4 regions of the Rhizobium sp. LEGMi-198b genome follow, and region 1 is predicted to be linked to each of the others. Evidence: predicted binding sites of a transcription regulator. Region 1 holds the regulator's gene; each other region holds the start of a gene.
The links. The regulator PhoB, encoded in region 1, activates phosphate uptake and scavenging genes when phosphate is short. The targets are predictions, from matches to a motif close to TGTCATNNANCTGTCAT.
Positions count from the first base shown of each region.

Region 1 (5,643 bases):
ATCATGATGGCGTCGACATAGCGCGACAGCACCTTTGCCGTATCGCCGATCGTCTCGGCGCGGCCAAGCTGCATTTCCGTGCCGGACAGGAACAGCGTCTCGCCGCCGAGCTGGCGCATGCCGACATCGAAGGAGACGCGGGTGCGGGTGGATGGCTTCTCGAAGATCATCGCCAGCATCTTGCCGGCGAGCGGCTTGTCGGCCGCACCTGCCTTCAGCGCCTGCTTTCGCACGATGGCATCGTCGATGATGCTGCGCAGATCGGCAGCCGCGACGGCCGAGAGATCGAGAAAGTGTTTCGGTGAAGCCATGTCCCTACCTGTACTCCAAAAATGATAACGCCCGCCGTGGGGCAACAACGCCCCCGATCAGCGGGCGCTGAACTCAAGCCGACTTCTTGACGCGGGCGGCACGCAGGCTTTCGGCGGCACGTTCGATGCGGGCAATGCCTTCGCGCGCCTCCTCGGCCGTGACCACCAGCGGCGGCAGCAGACGGATGACGTTGTCGCCGGCCGGCACACCCAGCAGATGTTCGGCGCGGATCGCCTGCAGCAGGTCCGCCTGGGGAATGGCCGCCTTGATGCCGAGCAACAACCCTTCGCCGCGAACATCCTCGATAATATCCGGAAAACGATCCTTGAGCGAGGCCAAGCCCTGGCGGAACACCAACGCAACATCGCGCACATGCTGCAGGAAACCGTCTGATAGCACGACATCGAGCACGGCGTTGCCGACCGCCATGGCGAGCGGATTGCCGCCATAGGTCGAGCCATGCGTGCCCGCCTTCATGCCTGCGGCCGCTTCCGCGGTCGCAAGGCAGGCACCGAGCGGAAAGCCACCGCCGATGCCCTTGGCGACGGCCATGATGTCAGGCGTGATGCCGGCCCATTCATGGGCAAAGAGCTTGCCGGTGCGTCCGACGCCGGTCTGAACCTCGTCGAGGACCAGAAGCAGGCCATTCTCATCGCAAATCTGACGCAGGCCGCGCAGGAACTCGTTGGTCGCCGGGCGGATACCGCCCTCGCCCTGCACGGGCTCGATCAGGATCGCGGCTGTCGCATCGGTGATGGCGGCACGCACCGCGTCGAGATCGCCGAAAGGCACCTGGTCGAAGCCGGGCGCCTTCGGGCCGAAACCTTCGAGGTACTTTTCCTGGCCTCCGGCGGCGATCGTCGCGATCGTGCGGCCATGGAAGGCGCCTTCGAAGGTGATGATATGGAATTTCTCGGGATGACCCTTGTAGAACTGGTAGCGACGCGCCGTCTTGATGGCGCATTCCAGCGCCTCCGCACCGGAATTGGTGAAGAATACCTTATCGGCGAAGGTCGCCTCCGTCAGGCGCTTCGACAATTTCTCCTGACCCGGCACCTCATAGAGGTTGGACAGGTGCCAGACCTTATCGGCCTGCGACTTCAGCTCTGCAACCAGATGTGGATGGGCGTGGCCAAGCGAATTCACCGCGACGCCCGCGGCGAAATCGAGATAACGCTCGCCGGTCTCCGTGATCAGCCACACGCCCTCGCCTCGCTCGAACCGCAGCGGAGCACGCATATAGGTGTCATAAAGCGGCGCGGTTTCAGCCATGGCGCATTCTCCTCGATCACAACCTTTAGGGCCAATCGTTTCCTTCGAATGAAACGGGCCCGGAAAAATCAAAAATGCCGCCTTGCGGCGGCATGGGCACTATTGATGTTTTGCACTGCGATGTCAACAAAACTGGCGATTTAGCAGGTGCGGCAGAGCGCCTCTCGATGGATGGCATGTCTTCGACAACTTATATTGCATAAATGCCACTCACGTATAGCAAGTTGGGGAAAACCTCGAAATCGATTCCTCAAGATTCCCGCGACTCTTGTCACGGAGTCAGCCTCACACTAGGTTAAAAACCAATTACTAGACTGCATGCGGCGGAACTAGTCACCACAATTTTAAAGCGTTTCACGCCTCGACCCAATTCGAGGCAATGGTGAGGGATTCTGCCATCAGAAACGCGATAGCGGAGACAGGGCATGAATTGGACAGACGAACGCGTCGAGAAGCTGAAAAAGCTGTGGTCCGAAGGTTTGAGCGCCAGCCAGATCGCGGCACAGCTCGGTGGTGTCAGCCGTAATGCCGTCATCGGCAAAGTGCATCGCTTGAGCCTGCCGGGCCGAGCGAAGGCCGGTGGTGCGGCAACCACAGCTCGAGCGCCGAAGCGCAATACCTCGGCCCCACGCGCGCCGAATTACGCCTCGCGCGTTGCAACCCGCACGGTTACCCGCCAGCAGGGTGCGACGATGCTCAAGGAAGAGGTCGAGATCGATACGGTCAGCGAAGTCGAATATCGTCCGGCCGCCAATGTGGTCGTTCCGATCTCGCGCCGCCTCGGCCTGACGGAGCTCACGGAGCGCACATGCAAGTGGCCGGTCGGCGACCCGCTGAAGGAAGATTTTCACTTCTGCGGCAATGATAGCCCGGACTCTTCGCCCTACTGCACCTACCATCAGCGGCTGGCCTATCAGCCGGTGCATGACCGGCGCCGGGCCGCGCACTGAACCACACCAGCCAAATGAAAAACGGGCCGAAAGGCCCGTTTTCTGTTTCCGCCGCTATGTTGGATGGCCAATCGGGTTGCCCCGATCAGGCCTCCCCCATCAGGCCTCCATGGAATAACCCGCGCCGCGAACGGTGCGGATGACGTCCTGCATGTTGGAGAAATTCAGCGCCTTGCGCAGGCGGCCGACATGCACGTCGACGGTGCGTTCGTCGACATAGATATCATGCCCCCACACGCCGTCGAGCAACTGAGACCGAGAGAAGACGCGGCCGGGGGACGACATCAGGAATTCCAGAAGGCGGAATTCCGTCGGCCCCAACCGCACTTCACGGCTCTTTCGGTGGACGCGATGGGTTTCGCGGTCCAGTTCGATATCGCCGCAGCGCAGTACCGTGGACAGGACCTCCGGGCGGGCTCGGCGCAACATCGCCTTGACGCGGGCCATCAGTTCCGGCGTCGAGAACGGCTTGACGACATAGTCGTCCGCGCCGGTGGAAAGGCCGCGCACGCGCTCGCTTTCCTCGCCGCGAGCGGTGAGCATGATGATCGGCAGGCGCTCCGTCTCCGGCCGCATGCGCAGCCGACGGCAGAGCTCGATGCCGGACACGCCGGGGAGCATCCAATCGAGGATCAGAAGATCGGGGATGCGCTCCTGGAGGCGCAGCTCAGCTTCGTCGCCTCTCAGGATAGTGTCGACCTCGAAGCCCTCGGCCTCGAGATTATAGCGCAGCAGAACGCTTAGCGCTTCCTCGTCTTCTACAACAGCAACTCTCGGAACCATGCGCCTCTGGTCTCCTTCTCTTGGTGTCTACTTTATTCCGTTACCGAACCGACGGTGTTGGCGGTATCGTCCTTCGGGCGCTCGCCTTCGGGCTGGGCACCGGTCGCCATGTAATAGATCGTCTCGGCGATGTTCGTGGCATGGTCGCCGATGCGCTCGATGTTCTTGGCGCAGAAAAGAAGATGCGTGCAGGTGGTGATGTTGCGCGGATCTTCCATCATGTAGGTCAGCATCTCGCGGAAGAGCGAGGTGTACATGGCGTCGATTTCCTCGTCGCGTTCGCGGATCGACACGGCCTTGTCAGGTAAACGGGTCGAGTAGACGTCGAGCACTTCCTTGAGCTGGACGAGCGCCAGTTCGGAGAGGTGTTCGATGCCGCGGGCGAGACGACGCGGAACGCCGGTGCCCTGCACGGCGATGACGCGCTTTGCGGTGTTCTTGCCGAGATCGCCGACGCGCTCCAGATCGGCGGCGATGCGGATGGAGCCCATGATTTCACGCAGGTCCGCAGCCATCGGCTGACGGCGGGCGATGGTGACGATCGCCTTGTCGCCGACTTCGCGCTCGGCGTGGTCGAGAATGACGTCATCGGAGATGACCTTCTGCGCAAGGCTGGCATCGCCGTTTACCAGGGCGCGGACGCTGTCGCTGACCATCTGCTCCGCCAGGCCGCCCATTTCGGAAATGCGGCGCGTCAGGAACTTCAGGTCTTCGTCGTAAGCGGAGAGAATGTGTGTTGAGACCATTTTTTTATCCTCTAGGTGAAAGATGTGAAAGGAACCGCGCGGGGAGCATCATCAGCCAAAACGGCCCATGATGTAATCCTGCGTGCGGTAATCATCGGGATTGGTGAACATCTTATCGGTATCGTTCTCCTCGACCAGATGGCCGAGATGAAACATTGCGGTACGTTGCGAAACGCGGGCTGCCTGCTGCATGGAATGCGTCACGATGACGATCGTGAAGTTTTCCCGCAGCTCATGAATGAGTTCCTCGACTTTGGCGGTGGCGATCGGATCGAGCGCGGAGCACGGCTCGTCCATGAGAATGACCTCGGGACTGACGGCGACGGCGCGGGCGATGCAGAGGCGTTGCTGCTGACCGCCTGAGAGGCTAGTGCCGGCATCATAGAGCCGGTCCTTCACCTCGCCCCACAGCCCGGCCTTCTGCAGACTGGTTTCGACGATATGGTCGAGATCGCTCTTGGACCGATGCAGCCCATGGATACGCGGACCATAGGCCACATTCTCGTAGATCGACTTCGGAAACGGATTGGGCTTCTGAAACACCATGCCGACGCGGGCACGCAGCTCGACGACATCGATTGAGTTGTCGTAGATATCCTGATCGTCGAGCGTGATTTTGCCGGTGACGCGGCAGGTGTCTATCGTATCGTTCATGCGGTTGAGGCAACGCAGGAAGGTGGACTTGCCGCAGCCGGAAGGACCGATCAGCGCGGTGACAGTGTTGGCGCGGATGTTCAGATCCACGTCGAACAGCGCGCGCTTCTCGCCATAATGGACCGAGACGGCCTGACCGATCATCTTGTAGGGGATCGTCATCATCTTCTTGGCCAGTGCTTTTTCGCTCGCGGCTTCCGTCATCATGTTCATTCCATCGCCTCCCGTCACCAGCGCCGCTCAAAGCGACGGCGCAGCAGGATGGCCCCGATGTTCATCGCAACAAGGAAGAAGAGCAGGACGATAATGGCTCCGGAGGTTCTCTCGACAAAGGCGCGCTCAGCTTCGCTCGCCCACATGTAGATTTGCACCGGCAGGGCCGTCGAAGGATCGAGCGGCCCTCTCGGATAGTTGGCGACGAAGGCGACCATGCCGATCAGAAGCAGCGGCGCCGTCTCGCCGAGCGCATGGGCAAGGCCGAGGATCGTACCCGTCAGGATACCCGGCATGGCGAGCGGCAAGACGTGATGGAAAACCATCTGCATGCGCGATGCGCCAAGCCCGAGCGCGGCACTGCGGATCGACGGCGGCACGGCGCGCAATGCCGAGCGCGTGGCGATGATGATCATCGGCAGCGTCATCAGGCTCAGCACCAGCCCGCCGACCAGCGAGGCGGAACGCGGCAGGCCCATGAAGTTGATGAAGACCGAGAGGCCGAGCAGGCCGTAGACGATCGACGGCACCGCGGCGAGATTGTTGATGTTGACCTCGATCAGATCCGTCAACCGGTTCTTCGGCGCGAATTCCTCAAGGTAGATCGAGGCGGCGACGCCGACCGGCAGCGCCAAGACCAGCACGGTCAACATGAGATAGAGCGAGCCGATTAGCGCGACGCCGAGACCCGCGGCCTCCGGGCGACTGGAATT
Region 1 covers NZ_JBSYVH010000001.1:950,575-956,217, forward strand. Annotated here, with positions in the region: gene argF (ornithine carbamoyltransferase) at 1-311, opposite strand, end outside; gene ACXHXG_RS04620 (aspartate aminotransferase family protein) at 385-1,584, opposite strand; gene ACXHXG_RS04625 (GcrA family cell cycle regulator) at 2,010-2,534, shown strand; gene phoB (phosphate regulon transcriptional regulator PhoB) at 2,634-3,317, opposite strand; gene phoU (phosphate signaling complex protein PhoU) at 3,350-4,063, opposite strand; gene pstB (phosphate ABC transporter ATP-binding protein PstB) at 4,115-4,930, opposite strand; gene pstA (phosphate ABC transporter permease PstA) at 4,945-5,643, opposite strand, start outside.

Region 2 (5,643 bases), on a different contig from region 1:
CAATTCTGTTCGGAACCGGCAAAAACATTGATGTCCGTTGGCCCCTTGATGCCCGGAATTACGCCTGTCGACGTGTATTGCCAGAATGCCCAGGAGCGATCGGCATAGGTCGCCGTCGGATGCTTTGCGACCGAGCGGACCCAGAAGTGATAATCCTTGAAATAGCCGGCAAGATTGTCGCGATGGAAGTCGACCGACGTATAGATGATCGGGCGCTTGCCGTAATAAGCCTCCAGGCGGTCCATGAACCGCTTGATCTCTGTGCGCACCGTCTGCGGATCCGGCCGGGTGCGGCAGGTCTTGGATTCGGCGTTCCACTCGACGTCGAGCACCGGCGGCAGCATCATTGCATTCTTCGGCACATTGTTGATGAACCAGTCGGCCTGGTCGTCCGCTGTCGAGCAGAAATAGTAGAAGTGATAGGGGGCGTACGGAATGCCGGCGCTATTGGCTTCCTGCCAATATTCGTTGAAGCGGGGATCGACCCTATCCTTGCCTTCGGTCGCCTTGATGAAGGCGAAGGCGACGCCGGAACTCTTCACCGTCCGCCAGTCGATATCGCCTTGCCATTTCGAGATGTCGATGCCGTGAATGGGGTGGCGCTCCGGATGGTCGCGACCGAAATCCTGCGGCTTCGTATCCTTGAAACGCGTCTTCGGTATCGACGCGGTCTGGAAGCTGTCATAACCCATGGTGCAGCTATTCAGCAGGAGGGCGAGCGGCAGTAAGCATGACAGAAGCCTGCGCATGGATATCCCGTTATGGCGCGAGTAATCTTGCTGCCCCAAGACTTGGCTTCCGTGATGTGTGGTCCCCAAAATCCAAAAGAGGCAAAGGACCAAGCTGTTTGTCAGCCGGCCCTTGCCACTTTTTCACCATATCAACGTAAAAAATGCGTTATCTTCAAGTAAATTCTTATACTTGGAATGCCGCATGAGCGGATTTCGTGCCGAATTCCACTTTTTTTGCTAGGCGGCCGGCTTTATGACGACAGCTCTCCATGCATAACCCCGGCCGATTTCTTCGAATACCAGCTTCGCGCCGTGCGCCGCGACTCGCTCTTCGAGCACGGCGCGGAGGTCGGCGCGGGGGGTGACGTGGAACTTTGTCAGCCAGCCTTTCAGCATGGTGCGGAACCAACCAGGCAGGCGCTCCTGTTGGCCGAAATCGACGATGTGCAGTTCGCCGCCGGGAATGACCGCGTTCAGCGAAGCATCGATTGCGCTCTTCCAGTCCGGGATCATCGAGAGTGCGTAGGAAATCATGACACGATCGAAACCGTCGACACCGAAATCACCAGCCGAGAAGGCAGTGGCGTCGGCGACGCGGAAATCCGGTACTTGTTTCAGCCCGCGAAAATTATTGCGGGCCGAAATTAGCATCTCTTGGGAGATGTCGAGGCCATAGAGTCTCGCCGAGGGAAAGCGACGATGAGCCAGCAACATGTTGCGGCCGGTGCCGCAACCCACTTCCAGTAGGGAGCCGCTCAAAGGCACGTTGAGGTGCGCAATGGTGCGATCGCGGCCGAAGAGGTAATATTTGCGGGTCAGGTCGTAGATGTGCCGCTGGTAACGGTACATGCCGTCCATCAGTCCGGCATGGTTCTTCGAGCTTGTCTGAAGACCTGTATCCGCCTGGCTCACGCTTTTTTCCCGTAGATGTGGAAGCCGCCGTAGATCGCCGAGCGGTCGCGGACGTTAAGCTCCTGCGAGCGCTCTTCGAAATAGACCCACTGATCGCGAATGGCGGGGGAGAGGCGACCTTCGATGATGCTCTTTTCGGCGGCGGTGCGGAAAATGACGCGGGCGCCTTCGCGGGCCGTGCGGGTAATTTCAGCCCAGAGGTCGTTGAGCTGTTCGTCGGTCATCCAGTCCTGGGCGTCGAGCAGGATATAGCGGTCGCGCGAAGCGGCGGGCTTGGAGGCCAGAAGCTCCGTGAAGTTGGCATGATGCACATCGACGCGGTCGGCATTGGCGCGGATTGCGGCGTAGTGCTCAGGCCGCAGATAGGTCGGCAACGGGCCTTGGTGTTGGGAGGCATAGCGCCGCGCAAAGGCCTGCCACGCGAAATAATTGTCCCGGATCGGAAAGTGGCAGGCCAGCTTTTCCAGGCGGTGCTTCAGGACGCCAGATATGGAATCGTCACCTGCGAGGCTCGCAAGTTCGTCATATTGTTGCGGCGGGATGCCGAGGCCGAAGAGCGAGCTCTTGCGGCCGAGCAGCCAGCGGACCATCGGCTTGTCGAAGATCGGCGCAATTTCGTTGTCGAAGAACTGCCGCTGTTCGCGGACCGTGCGGGCTTCCGTCATCTTGCCGAGGCGGACGCCGTGCAGGCGGGCCAGCACATGGGCGGCGCCGATGAAGCGGCCGAGCAGGCCGGTCTTATAGATGTTGCGGTTGAACACCGTGACGCGGCGGCGGCCATACATGTCGCGGCCATCCCAGTAAGCGGCGGTCGCCGGATCGAGACGCGGCGCGATGAACTGATCGTATGCCTGGCTATTGGCGCTAACGTCCGGCGTGCCGAAGAAGCGCACGAGATCGGCATGTCCGGGTAGCAGCCGGAAGGCGGCGAGCTTGAGCTTGTTCAGCGCGATGTGGTGACGATTGAGGTCGACGACATCGATGGAAGCCGGGTTCTGCGAAAGATAGGCGAGCATGTTGCAGCCGCCCGAGCCGATTGTGACGATGCGGTGGTGCGGCTGCAGCTCCATCGCCTCCATGTCGATATCCGGATCCTCCCAGATCTGCGGATAGACAAGGCCGGAAAACAACATGCCGAACAGGCGCTCCGAAAAGCCGGCCTTCGACAGAGCCTTGTGTTGCAGCAGAGCGTCCTTGAGTTTCCGATTCTTATGGAGACCGGCATCCGGGGCAAATTCCGTCATCTGAGTCTTGTCACCGATTTGTCAGGTTCAGCGCGTGTAACCCGGCAATGCTACAGTCTGATGACGTGGACTGTTGGCAGACCCGGCCGGTAGGGTCGTCACGGTGATATTTGCAAGGCTGTGGCGACGATAGGTCTTTCACATTCCTGCATTTCCTGATTGTCTCCGCATTCCTTCGGAGGGTGTGTGATATGCGTTTAATATCGAGAGTGGTCGGGGCTCTTGTTTTTTTGCTGCTGATCATTGTCGCGGGCGGTGCGGTCTGGCTTTCGGTCTGGCCACCGGAATTGTTGAGGGTCGGGGACGGCTATGCCGCCAAGATCGTCTGCTCGAATACCTTTATCGCCAAGCGCGATCCCGAGCGGATATTGGCGGATGACGTGCAGGCGCCGGGCAATCCGGCGCTGAAGCTCGTTCGGGTTTCGGTCAATCGAGAGGAAGGCGTGGTAACCGCCCGCTTCCTCGGCATGTTTGCACCAAACTATGCGCTCTACCGCGGCGCGCTCGGCTGCACGACGGTGCCGGACGGCGATCTGCCGGCGGCGCGCAGCGCGGCGTTCCTCAATAAGATCAAAGCGGCCAAAAGCGATTCTCCTTGGCCGGATGGCGATAAGGTCGTGCTGGGCCAGGACGACACCGGCCTCGCGCTCTCCAAGCTCCTTGCCAATCCGGACTTTGCCGGTCCCGCCATGCGCGCCATCGTCGTCGTCAAGAACGGCCGCATCATCGCGGAGACCTATGGCGAGGGGTTTGACAAGGGCACGCCTTTGATCGGCTGGTCGATGACGAAGACCGTCAATGCCGCCATCATCGGCCGCCTCATGCTTTCCGGCCGCATGTCCTTCGACGATCAGAATCTTTTGCCGCAATGGAGCGCTGATGCCCGCAAGAACATCAAGCTCAGCGATCTCCTCAGCATGGAGAGCGGCCTAGCCTTCAATGAGGGATATGGCGCAGTCTCAGACGTGACGCGCATGCTCTATCTCGATCCGGATTCGACCAGGGTTGCCTCGAGTGCGCCTCAGGAGGCGGCGGCAGGCGAACGATTCAGCTATTCCAGCGGTACGGCGACGCTGCTCTCTAGGATTTGGATGAACAAACTTCCCAATGAGAGTGCGGCGATCACCTATCCGCGTGAAGCGCTGTTTGCGCCGCTCGGCATGTCCAGCGCTGTGTTGGAAGCCGACGAGCGCGGTACTTATGTCGGCAGTTCCTATCTTTATGCGACGCCGCGCGACTGGGCGCGCTTTGGCCAATTCCTGCTGCAGGATGGTGTCTGGAAGGGCCAGCGCCTGTTGCCGGAAGGCTTTGTTGGCGCGATGCGCACTCCGACGACGGCATCGGAAGGCATCTACACGCAGGTTCAAGCCTGGCTTGCCGGTCCCGGTGGTTCGGATGCGCAGTTCGGCCTGCCGACGGATACGTTCTGGATGCTCGGACATGATGGCCAGAGCGTCGCCATTGTGCCGTCAGCCAATCTCGTGCTGGTGCGCATGGGGCTGACGCCGGGCTGGCTGGACTATAAGCCGCAAATTCTACTGAAGAGGATACTGGATATAATCAACGCCGGTCAGGACATGGCCCAACCGGCGCTGGCGAAATGATCCGGGATAATCAGTAATTGCCTTGCGCGACGTCCGGCAGGCCCTTGCGCTTGGCATCATAATAATAGCCGCGCGCATAGAGCTGAACGGCATTGGCTTCTTTGGCCTCGGCCTTGTTGTCGGCCACCATCCATGCGCCGCGCAGATATTTCGCGGCATATTTGATGTTGGTCTCGGCATCGAGTAGGCCTGCAGGCGGACCGTCGTAGCCCATGGACTTGGCCGTGTTGTATCTAATCTGCATCAGGCCAAAGTAACCGCCGCGGTTATATGCCTTCGGATTGTAGCGGCTCTCGCGATGAACGACGCGATGGATCAAAGATTCCGGAATTTCATAAAGCTTGGCATATTTCTGGATGAGCTTCGAAACGTAGCTCTTCTCCTCCGCCGGCACGTCGGAATCGTAATTCTGAGGGGTCAGTACCGCCGAAACGACCGTCGGGCCGCTAGCATCGAAGTTGAAATCATAATGCATGCGGGTGTCTGCATAACCCATGCCCGCGATCTGCATCGGCGCGGCATAAGCGACTTCGGCAGGCGCCATGATCGGTGCATCTTCGCCCGGGCGGGGCGTCGGAACAACGGACTGAATGGCCGCCATGTCCGACGTCATCGGAATGGTCGCCTGACCCTGGGCCGCGGAACCTGACACCGGCAACAGCGCGGTATCGCCCGGACGTGCCGGGTTCGGGATCGGGATGGCGACGACGGTGGGAACCATGGGTTCGTCGGAGGCCGCATAAGCGGCGGCTGCGGATGTACCCGCTGCGGGCGCGCCGGTTACGGCGGCTATCGCGACAGTACCCTGGTTCGCTGCATTCGGCGCATTTGCCACCGGACCAGCCATGCGGTCCTGGGCTGCCTGAATCTGATTCGGAGCCACCGAACCGGCGCCAACCCGGTCCGACTTCATCAATGCTGCCTGCTGCTGAGGCTGAATCTGCTGGCCTGTAGCTGGTGTGGTGGAAGCCACCGCTACGCCGCCTGTGGTCGACGCAGCACCGACCGGAGCCGGGTTTGTATTCGGATGCGGCACGTTGGTTTGTGCCGACGGGAATTCTGCCTGGGACGTCTGCTGCTGAGTGCTTGCACACCCTGCGAGGACGCCGCACATCATTGCCGAAAAGGCAACGCTGCGCTTTAGGCTGGGAA
Region 2 covers NZ_JBSYVH010000002.1:409,467-415,109, reverse strand. Annotated here, with positions in the region: gene ACXHXG_RS08695 (glycoside hydrolase family 25 protein) at 1-749, opposite strand, end outside; gene ACXHXG_RS08690 (class I SAM-dependent methyltransferase) at 969-1,643, opposite strand; gene ACXHXG_RS08685 (BtaA family protein) at 1,640-2,887, opposite strand; gene ACXHXG_RS08680 (serine hydrolase domain-containing protein) at 3,079-4,491, shown strand; gene ACXHXG_RS08675 (transglycosylase SLT domain-containing protein) at 4,502-5,643, opposite strand, start outside.
Region 2: a site for PhoB is predicted at 2,937-2,953, ahead of ACXHXG_RS08685 (BtaA family protein). Genes of this name have one in related genera too.

Region 3 (5,643 bases), on a different contig from region 1:
AGCCGGACATGGAGATCGCGCGGATGGTCGAAGACATCTGGATCGTAGGAGATCAGCACGACCTTATCGTTCTTCGGCGACGGATGGGCGAACCAGTTGCCGTAGTTGTCGTTGGTGATCTGTTGTAGCCCGGTCCCATCGGGATGGATGCGCCATATCTGCATCAGACCAGTGCGGCTGGAGTTGAAATAGATCCATTGCCCATCGGCGGAATAGTCAGGGCCGTCATTGCGTCCCTCGCCATGCGTCAGCCGTGTCTCTTCGCCGCCGTCGATCGAGATCGTATAGATATCGAAGATATCGTCGCGAATGCCGCAATAGGAAAACCGCCGCCCATCGGGCGACCAGCCATGCCAATAGGAGGGCAGATTGCGCGTCACTTGCCGCGGGGTGCCGCCTTCGGCCGGCAGCACATAGATGCAAGACTTGCCGTGTTCCGTTTTGTCGGAAATGGCGATCAGGGAACCGTCGGGCGATATGCCGTGGTCGTTGTTGCAGAGCGTCGCAAAACCGGTATCGACCTGAACGGCCTCGGCCTTGCCGTCTAGCGGAAGCCGATAAAGCAGGCCATCGCCGTTCAGCAGGAGGTAGCGCCCATCCGGCGAAAAGTTCGGCGCCTCGACCAGCCGCTCGGTCTGCCAGACGACGCGGTTTTCACCGGTGCGGATATTGTAGATCTCGACCGAGCTGCGCATTGCCTCTCCATTCGCCGTAGGGGACTGCGATCAACGATCGCGGAACCGGTTGGTGATCGGATAGCGCCGATCGCGACCGAAATTCTTCTTGGTGATCTTCACGCCCGGCGCCGACTGGCGGCGCTTGTATTCGGCGAGATAAAGCAGATGCTCGACGCGATGGACGGTGGCGACGTCATGCCCGCGCGCAACGATCTCCTCGACCGCCATTTCCTTTTCCACCAGGCACTCGAGGATGTCGTCGAGCACCGGATAGGGCGGTAGCGAATCCTGGTCCGTCTGGTTCGGCCGCAGCTCGGCAGACGGCGCCTTGTCGATGATGTTGAACGGGATCACCTCTCCCGATGGGCCAAGCGCTCCCGGCGGCACATGCAGATTGCGCCAGCGCGACAACGCATAGACCTGCATCTTGTAGAGATCCTTGATCGGATTGAAGCCGCCGTTCATGTCGCCATAGAGCGTGGCATATCCAACAGACATTTCCGACTTGTTGCCCGTGGTCACCACCATCGAGCCGAATTTGTTGGAAATCGCCATGAGAATGGTGCCGCGGGCACGGCTCTGCAGATTTTCCTCGGTAATGCCGCTGTCGGTCCCTTCGAATAGATCGGAAAGCGCCGAGGTGAAGCCGGTCACCGGCTCCTCGATTGGCACGATGTCGTAGCGGCAGCCGAGTGCCTTGGCACAATCGGCCGCATCCTTCAGGGAATCCTCCGATGTATAGCGGTAGGGCAGCATGACGGTGCGCACCCGCTCCTCGCCCAGCGCATCGACGGCAATCGCAGCGCAGATCGCCGAGTCGATGCCGCCGGAAAGACCAAGCACGACCGATTTGAAGCCGTTCTTGTTCACATAGTCGCGGAAACCCAGCAGGCAGGCGCGATAATCGGCCTCCTCGCCTTCCGGAATATGCGCCATCGGACCCTCGGCGCAATGCCAGCCATTGCCGTTCTTCTTCCAGGTCGTCACCGCCAACGCGGTTTCGAACTGGCTCATCTGGAAGGCCAGAGTTTTGTCGGCGTTGAAGCCGAAGCTTGCACCGTCGAAAACCAGTTCGTCCTGACCGCCAACCTGGGCCGCAAAGATGAGCGGCAAACCCGACTCGATCACTTGCCGTAACGCGACCTGGTGACGGACATCGACCTTGCCGCGATAGTAGGGCGAGCCGTTCGGAACCAGAAGAATTTCCGCCCCGCTTTCGGCTAGCGTTTCGCAGATGCCGAGATCGTTCCAGATTTCCTCGCAAATGGGGAGACCGATGCGAACACCCCGAAAATTGACCGGCCCCGCAACGGTACCTTCATCGAAGACCCGCTTCTCGTCGAACTCGCCATAGTTCGGCAGATCGACCTTGTCTCTGATGAAGATGATCTTGCCGCCGTCGAGCACAGCGACCGAATTGTAGCGACCGGTGTCGTCCTGGCGGGGAAAGCCGATGACAACGCCCGGGCCGCCATCGGCAGTATCCGCAGCAAGGCTCTCCACAGCTTTCCGGCAGGCGCGGATAAAGGCTGGTTTCAACACCAGATCCTCTGGCGGATAACCGGAGATGAACAGCTCCGTCAGCAACACGAGCTGCGCGCCCTCGCGCGCCGCCTCGGCCCGCGCTTCCCGCGCCTTGGCAAGGTTGCCGGAGACATCGCCGACTGTCGGGTTGAGTTGCGCGACAGCGATCCGGATGGTCTGGGTGATGGGGCTTTGTTCTGTCATGCCATATATTTAGCGAGCGCCACCCCGTTCCGCAACAGCCTTCGGCCCTCTTCAAGCGCCAAAGATGGCGCTGCTCGCAGAGGACATATTTCGCCACCAAAAAATACTAAGTAAGCCTTGCGGTTCAGCCGCCATTCATGACAGAGAGGCGACAATTATGTGACGGTTTTGTAACAATTGGAGAGGGCCGTTGGTCGCCTTGATCCCCAGTTCCGTGTTGGCTGGCAGATTTGCCATTCTGCAAAAGCTTGGTGCGGCGAGCCGGCAATCGACGGTTTTACGCCAGCTTCAGAGCCTTGCGCTGACCTTCCTGCTTGCGCTCTTCACCGTCATCGCCGTCGAGTGGATTGCGCGTGGTGAGCTGACGGATCTTCCCGGCTATTTCGATTCGCCTATTCATCCCGGCTTCGCTACGATCGGCATCGTCATGCTCCTGATGCTCGCGCTTGACGCCGTGTTCGGCCGCGCGCATCAATCGATCTTGGTGGTTGTGCCTCTGGTGCTGGTTCCGGCCCTTATCTCCAACCAGAAACAGTATTATCTTTCCGATCCCCTTTATCCTTCGGATTTCCTTTTTGCGCACCAGATCCTGGAACTCATGCCGGTGATCGTGCGTGAGCGCCCGTGGACCGCGGCTGCGGTTGCCGTCGGCATCATCGCCTCGATTGTCGCGCTCGCCTTCCTCTGGCGCTACGCCTGGCGACATGCGACAGCGCTTTCGCGCAATGAGAGGGTCGCGCGGCTCTCCGTCTGCCTGCCGCTCATGACCGTCTTCGTCTCGCAGATGGATCCGACGCAAAATTCGTTCATCCGCGAAAAACTGCGCATCATCCCCATCGTCTGGGATCAGAAGGAAAATTACGCTTACAACGGCTTCATCATCGCTTTCTCGCTCAACCTGCCGATGGCGGACGTCAAAGCGCCTGGCGGATATGGACCAAATGCGATCGACGCCATACCCGCCCGCAATTATGGCTATCTTTCCGGCCCACGCGAAAAGCCCGACATCATCATGCTGATGAGCGAGTCTTTTTGGGATCCGACCAGGCTTTCCAATCTGACCTTCACGCCCGATCCCATGCCGAACATCCGCGCGGCGCAGTCGGGCTATGTCTTCTCTCCCGAATTCGGCGGCATGACCGCCAATGTCGAGTTCGAGGCACTGACCGGCTTCTCCAACGCCTTCCTGCCCTATGGCAGCATTCCCTACCAGCAGTATGTGCGTCGGCCGATGCCCTCACTTGCCACCTTCTTCCGCGGCGAAGGCTATGCAGCGCGTTCCATCCATCCGTTCAGCGGCTGGTTCTGGAACCGCAACGAAGTCTACAAGGCTTTCGGTTTCGAGGAGTTCCGCACCGAGGAGACCATGCCGCCTATGGAAAAACGCGGCCTTTTTGCCTCCGACGACTCGCTGATGAAGGAGATCATGCGCGAGGGCGACGCCATGGAGCGGCCGTTTTTCTTCTTCGCTGTCACCCTGCAGGGTCACGGTCCCTATGAAGCGCATCGCTACGCCGAGAATACGGTCGATATCAAAGGCGATCTGAGCGACGCCGATCGCGACACGCTCGCGACCTATGCGCAAGGCGTTCGGGAAGCCGACCAGAGCTTGAAAACGCTGATGGATTGGGCTTCGAAGCGCGATCGCGAGACGATTATCGTCCTCTGGGGCGATCATCTGCCGCCGCTTGGCACGGTCTATCCGGATACGAATTACATGCCCGAACAGGTGGCGACCCGAAAAGCGTCGCTCGATGTGATGAAGCGGCAGCATGAAACACCGCTGGTCATCTGGTCGAGCAAAAAGGGCGTGCGTAGGGATGTCGGAACGATCAGCCCGTCGCAACTGCCCTATCATATCCTGAAGACCGCCGGCTACGAGCACCCTTTCTACACCGGATTTCTCGGGCGTCTGCAGAAGAAATACACGATCATCGATCGTTATCAGCTCGCGACGCGCGACAATCAGGCGTTTCCGGATTGGGCTCGCAAGGAGCAAAACCTCGATCCGCTAATGCGCGACTACCGCTCCCTGCAGCATGACGTCATGTTCGGACACGAATATGGGCTCGACCGCTTCTTCCCGTCGCATGCCTGGCTGGTCGGCCAGGGCAGTTAGAGCAATTCCAGGAAAAGTGCGAAGTATCCGTCTTAGTCAAGCTTGTTGGTACGTCCAAAAGCGATCCTCTCGGATGAGAGCGATTCCGTGAAACGCTGAACCGCTCTACACTGCAACCCTTTTTGCATTGCAATTCCATCGGGCAGTCGAATACTTGCGGCCAAAGCGACCAAGTCTTCGGAGCGTTCCCATGTATAATCTACCCAATTTCGTTCATCAGCATTTCGACAAAACGGCCGAGGAACTCGGCGAGATCGAAAAGCGTGTATTGAAAAAGGCGCATGAGCGGAAAATCGTTTCCACCGACATCAACGCTGCCTTTTCTGCCGAGGCATCCACGGGCGCACGCCTCGCCGACAGCATTGCCCGCGTCGGCGGCTCCTGGTCTTTCATACTCGCCTTCCTGGCGTTCCTCGTCGTCTGGTGCGTCGTCAACACCATCGTGCTGATGACCCGCGCCTTCGACCCCTATCCCTTCATTTTCCTCAACCTCGTCCTCTCCATGCTCGCCGCGATCCAGGCCCCGATCATCATGATGTCCCAGAACCGCCAGGCCGAACGCGACCGCTTCGAGGCCGCAAAGGACTACGAAGTCAATCTCAAGGCGGAACTGGAAGTTCTCTCCCTGCATCAGAAGATCGACCTGCACGTTCTGACGGAACTATCCGCCTTGCGCGAGGAATTCGCACGGCTGAGCAGTAGGATCGAAGACAAGAGTAGCGGCGGGTCGATCGTCTAAGCTGGCTGACCTCGGGCAGCAGATAGTCGGATCGCCCGTCGAGGCGGTAGTTGCGAGGCTTTGGAAGTGTCGCGCCAGCCGACAAGAACCTAATCCGAAGGCCCCGCCGTCAGCAATCCCGGCCGGCCCTGTCTGTATTGCGGCAATCCATCGTCGATCTCGTAAAAATCGCCCTTGTCGGCGCAGTAGATATGATAGGCCAGTTTCAGATCGCTGGGGCTGTCGAAGAGGCCGGCCATGATCGAGATTTCCTTGGCCTCGTCAGCTACCCAGAAAAGCGCCGAACCGCAGGTTCGGCAGAAACCGCGACGGGCAAAGGAGCTGGCGCGGTACCAGGTGATCGCGTCTTCGCCTTCGATCGTGATGTTGTCGAGGGGGAC
Region 3 covers NZ_JBSYVH010000002.1:132,546-138,188, forward strand. Annotated here, with positions in the region: gene ACXHXG_RS07325 (TolB family protein) at 1-695, opposite strand, end outside; gene ACXHXG_RS07330 (NAD+ synthase) at 726-2,405, opposite strand; gene ACXHXG_RS07335 (LTA synthase family protein) at 2,596-4,524, shown strand; gene ACXHXG_RS07340 (DUF1003 domain-containing protein) at 4,715-5,263, shown strand; gene ACXHXG_RS07345 (GFA family protein) at 5,353-5,643, opposite strand, start outside.
Region 3: a site for PhoB is predicted at 2,543-2,559, ahead of ACXHXG_RS07335 (LTA synthase family protein). Genes of this name have one in related genera too.

Region 4 (5,643 bases), on a different contig from region 1:
GATCAACGGTCTTGGCGTTCTCGGCTGGGGTGTTGGCGGTATCGAAGCTGAAGCCGCCATGCTCGGCCAGCCCGTGTCCATGCTGCTGCCGGAAGTCATCGGCTTCAAGCTGACCGGCAAGCTCAAGGAAGGCGTCACCGCGACCGACCTCGTTCTGACCGTCGTGCAGATGCTGCGCAAGAAGGGCGTCGTTTCCAAGTTCGTCGAATTCTTCGGCCCCGGCCTCGACAACATGCCGCTCGCCGACCGCGCCACCATCGGCAACATGGGTCCGGAATACGGCGCGACCTGCGGCTTCTTCCCGGTCGACAAGGAAACGTTGAACTATCTCAACATGTCCGGCCGCGCGAAGGATCGTATCGCACTGGTCGAAGCCTATTCCAAGGCTCAGGGCATGTGGCGCGACAATGACGGTTCCGACCTCGTCTTCACCGACACGCTGGAACTCGACCTCAACGACGTCGTCCCGTCGATGGCCGGCCCGAAGCGCCCGGAAGGCCGTATCGCGCTGGAAAACATCGCTTCCGGTTTCGCCACTTCGATGGACACCGAATACAAGAAGCCGAGCCAGCTTTCGAACCGCTATGCGGTCGAAGGCACGGATTTCGATCTTGGCCATGGTGACGTTGCGATCGCCGCTATCACCTCCTGCACCAACACCTCCAACCCGTCGGTGCTGATCGCTGCCGGCCTTCTTGCCCGCAACGCGGTTGCCAAGGGCCTGAAGACCAAGCCGTGGGTCAAGACCTCACTGGCACCGGGATCCCAGGTCGTCGGCGAATACCTCGCCAAGTCTGGCCTGCAGGCCGATCTCGACAAGCTCGGCTTCAACCTGGTCGGCTTCGGCTGCACCACCTGCATCGGCAATTCCGGCCCGCTGCCGGCGCCGATCTCGAAGACGATCAACGACAAGGGCCTGATTGTTTCCGGCGTTCTCTCCGGTAACCGCAACTTCGAAGGCCGTATCTCGCCTGACGTCCAGGCGAACTACCTGGCGTCCCCGCCGCTCGTCGTCGCCTACGCGCTCGCCGGCACGGTGCAGCTCGACCTGACGAAGGAGCCGATCGGCGAAGACCAGAACGGCAAGCCGGTCTATCTGAAGGACATCTGGCCGACCTCGCAGGAAGTCCAGGAATTCATCCTGAAATACGTCACCCGCGAGCTGTACGAAACCAAGTATGCCGACGTCTTCAAGGGCGACGCCAACTGGCAGGCCGTGCAGGTTCCTCCGGGCCAGACCTATGCCTGGGACGACGACTCGACTTACGTGCAGAACCCGCCTTACTTCGTTGGCATGGGCAAGACCGGCGCTGGTGTTTCCGACATCAAGGGCGCTCGCGTTCTCGGCCTCTTCGGCGACAAGATCACCACCGACCACATTTCCCCGGCCGGTTCGATCAAGGCTGCCTCGCCGGCCGGTTCCTACCTCATTGGCCATGGCGTCGGCGTTGCCGACTTCAACCAATACGGTACGCGCCGCGGCAACCATGAAGTCATGATGCGCGGCACCTTCGCCAACATCCGCATCCGCAACCACATGCTCGGCCCGAACGGCAAGGAAGGTGGCTACACCATCCACTATCCGTCCAAGGAAGAGACCTCGATCTACGATGCGGCCATGCAGTACAAGGCCGAGGGCGTTCCGCTCGTCATCTTTGCCGGCGTCGAATACGGCAACGGCTCGTCGCGCGACTGGGCTGCCAAGGGCACGAACCTGCTCGGCGTGCGCGCCGTGATCGCCCAGTCCTTCGAGCGCATCCATCGCTCGAACCTGGTCGGCATGGGCGTCATCCCCTTCGTCTTCGAGGACGGCACCACCTGGGCCAGCCTCGGCCTGAGGGGCGATGAGACCGTGACCATCGAAGGTCTGGAGCACATCAAGCCGCGCGAGCGCAAGATCGCCAAGATCACCTATGGCGACGGCACGGTGAAGGACATTCCGATCATCTGCCGCATCGATACGCTGGATGAAGTGACCTACGTCAACAATGGCGGCATCCTGCAGACCGTTCTGCGCGATCTCGCCGCCTAATTGACGTTTAGACCACCTATACACGCCGCCGGAGCATCTCTCCGGCGGCGTCTTGTTTTTCACGCTGATGTGTACGACGCTAATGGCTCCGGGCCTTCGTCTCACCCCTTCGTGACTTTGCGTCATCGTGGTTAGCTATTATCTCTTGTTTCAGATTTATCAGGCTTGATGAGGCCTTACGGATACCTTGAAATTGCGCGAAGCGTTTTCGGGGTCTGCGCCAGCACATGGCTTTCAAGGTCTGAGAAAGAGGTACAACGGCATGCGCTTACGGTTTTTGGTTCCACTTCTAGCAGGCATCGCGCTCGCAAGTTCGCTGCATGCGCAGGAGCTTGCCAAAATCAAAGGCGTCGTCGAACTCTTCACGTCTCAGGGCTGCGCCTCCTGTCCGCCGGCCGATGCTGCATTTGAGAAGCTGATCCGCCAGGGCGACGTCGTCGCGCTCGCCTATCACGTCGACTACTGGAATTATCTCGGCTGGAACGACACGATGGCCTCCAAGGACAATACGGCCCGGCAATATGCCTATGCCCGTACGCTCGGCCGCAGTGGGGTTTATACGCCGCAGGCGATCATCAATGGCCGTGATCACCTAAACGGTGCGGATCTAAACGCCATCAACTTCAAGCTCGACGATTTCCAGCGCCAGGGCAAGGGTCTGACGGTTCCCGTCAGTGCCGCCATGAAGGGTGACGAACTGGAGATCAAGATCGGCGCAGGCCAGGGCCGGGCAAATGTGGTCGTCGCCTATTTCGATAGGGAACAGCAGGTTTCGCCGAAGGCCGGCGAGAACAACGGCCAGCAGATCACTTATCTGCACGCGGTTTCGGACATTGAAACAGTCGGCATGTGGGACGGCAAGGCCTTGAATGTCGTGTTGCCCGCCAATGTGTTGGATAAGGCCGGTCGGCGCGGCCTGGCGGTTCTGTTGCAGTCGTCGACGCCATCGGGCGACCCGGCAGCGATCATCGGCGCGACCGTCCTGACGGCCGGGACCGATGGCTGATCTGCATTTTTCCGACGTCAGTCGGAAGGCTCCATTTCGGCTTCGCCAAAAAGAGGGGAGTGCCCGGCGAGGGCGCATTCGGGGCTGGGGTTCGGTCGATACGCCCCGGCCGGGCCGTTTGGCGCGGCGGCGCCAAACCGATCCCTATAGTTCCGGTAAATGGGGCTTCGTTTTGACTGAAATGCGGCGCAGCCAAGATGCTTTGCTCGAAGCGCAAGAAATTGTGAGTGCCTCTTGGTCTTGCAATTTGCCGTGGCTGAGGCAAACTGTCATCTTCTTGTCATGACACAACCCCTGGGGGATTGATGACTGATCAGCCGGAATTGCGACACGGCGAAAGCCGTTCCGTCGACACCACTTCTTCCGTCGTCGTTGATCTCAGAGAATATAAACAAAGCAAGGACTCGCTGCCGGTGACCTTTCACCGCAGGGAGCTGGACGCAATTCTGTGGATCTACGGCCGCATGGTCGGCGAGGGCGAATGGCGTGACTACGCCCTCGACCATCTCAGGGAAAAGGCGGTTTTCTCGGTCTTCAAGCGCTCCGGCGAGCTGCCGCTCTTCCGCATCGAGAAAAACCCGAAGCTCGCCGCCAAACAGGGCGCGTTTTCCGTAATCAGTACCAATGGCATGATCCTGAAGCGCGGCCACGACCTGACGCAGGTGCTGAAGGTTTTTGATAAGCAGCTCAAGCTGGTGGAGAAGTGATCTTCGCCTGCTGCGCTATTCGCTGAATAGCGTTCCCGGATAGACTGATGGATCGGGGTCAGTTTCCATACCTTCGCCCAGCGGCTTCTGCATCAGCATCGTGTCCAGCCAGCGGCCGTGCTTGTAGCCGGTACCCTTCAACAGGCCCGCCTCCATAAAACCTGCGGCGCGGTGAAGGGCGACGGAGGCCGGGTGGGCGCCGCCGATGACGGCGATCATCTGGCGGAAGCCGAGGCTCTGGCAGGTTTCCACCAGATTTGCCAGCAGCGCCTTGCCGACGCCGCGGCCACGGGCTTCGGGCGCGAGATAGATTGAATCTTCCACCATCCATCGATAGGCCGGCCGCGTGCGGAACGCGGAGGCGTAGGCATAGCCGAGGAAGGCTCCGCCTTCGCCTTCGGCGGCGATATACGGGTAGCCCTTGTCACGAATCGCCTGGAAGCGGCCTGCCATCTCCTCTTTGCCCGGCGGAACGATCTCATAGCTTGCGGTGCCGTTCAAAACGGAGTCGCGATAGATGGCGGTTATAAAGGGAAGGTCGGCTGATGTGGCGTTGCGAAGGCGGAAGGACATCTGGGTTTTATTGCCTGATCTGCGATTTCAATGGCGGATAATAAAGCCGTGTCCGAAGCAGCAAGGCAAATAGAAAAGGCGGCCGGAGCCGCCTTTTCGAAAGATCATTCACGTCGCAGCAGTTATTTGCGGTTGCCCATGAACTGCAGCAGGAACATGAACAGGTTGATGAAGTCGAGGTAGAGCGTCAGCGCGCCCATGATCGCCTTGCGGCCAGCAACGGCAACGTCGTCGGCTTCATAGTACATTTCCTTGATCCGCTGCGTATCCCAGGCGGTCAGGCCTGCGAAGATCAGCACGCCGATCACCGAGATGGCGAACTGCAGAGCGGACGAATGCAGGAAGATGTTGACGAGCATCGCGATGATCAGGCCGAAGAGACCCATCATCAGGAACGAGCCCATCGCCGAAAGGTTACGCTTCGTCGTGTAGCCGAACAGCGACAGCGCGCCGAAGGAGGCGGCGGTCACGAAGAAGGTCTGCACGACGCTCTGGCCGGTGTAGATGATGAAGATCGACGACAGCGACAGGCCCACCAAAGCGGCATAGACCCAGAAGGTCGTCGTCGCGGCGGCCACGCTCATGCTATTGATCCTGAAGCTCAGGAAGAACACCATCGCCAAGGGAGCGAGGATGACGACCCAACGCAGCGGGCTCAGGTAGATCGCCTGGCCGAAAGCTGTGATCTGCCCGTCAGCGAAGGCGAGCGAAAATGCGAAATAGGCGGCCAAACCCGTGATCGCCAGACCCAGCGCCATCAGGTTATAGACCTTGAGCATGTAAGCTCGAAGGCCCTCATCTATCATCGCACCGGTTTGCGCGCCGCTAGGCGCCCGGTTTTGGTAATTGCGAAAGTCAGCCATGTTTTCCTCTTTCAAGCTCCGATGTGAGTAGCGTGTCGGGCACTTGGTCCCAGGCGCCGCTGCGGAGCTCCAGCATGCCTGCAGAGAATATGAGGCTTTCACGCCCCATGCACAAGGGCTAAGCGGCGGCGGCAGGGTTAAATCGGCGTAATATCGGGCTATTTCCCGACGCTCGGTTAATGCTCCAGGCGCCTTGGCGGCGCAGACTTTTTCGGGTTCATACGCTCAGAGTTCACGCAGGACCGGCGCTGCTTTCTGGCCAAGAATGCGCCAAGTGCCCACCAGCCCGATCCCGACCGTCAACAGCAGAGCGATGATGAGGGTCGAGAAGGCGACATCCGGGAGGAAGGTCGATGGCAGGTGCATGATGTGACTGACAATGTACCAGGCCGCGACAGAACCGGCGAGCAGCGCGAAGACGGCGGTCGCCGCACCCAGCATCAGATATTCATAGCTGAAGGC
Region 4 covers NZ_JBSYVH010000004.1:424,573-430,215, forward strand. Annotated here, with positions in the region: gene acnA (aconitate hydratase AcnA) at 1-2,032, shown strand, start outside; gene ACXHXG_RS18510 (DUF1223 domain-containing protein) at 2,295-3,038, shown strand; gene ACXHXG_RS18515 (DUF2794 domain-containing protein) at 3,344-3,745, shown strand; gene ACXHXG_RS18520 (GNAT family N-acetyltransferase) at 3,761-4,318, opposite strand; gene ACXHXG_RS18525 (Bax inhibitor-1/YccA family protein) at 4,441-5,181, opposite strand; gene ACXHXG_RS18530 (ABC transporter permease) at 5,407-5,643, opposite strand, start outside.
Region 4: a site for PhoB is predicted at 3,306-3,322, ahead of ACXHXG_RS18515 (DUF2794 domain-containing protein). Genes of this name have one in related genera too.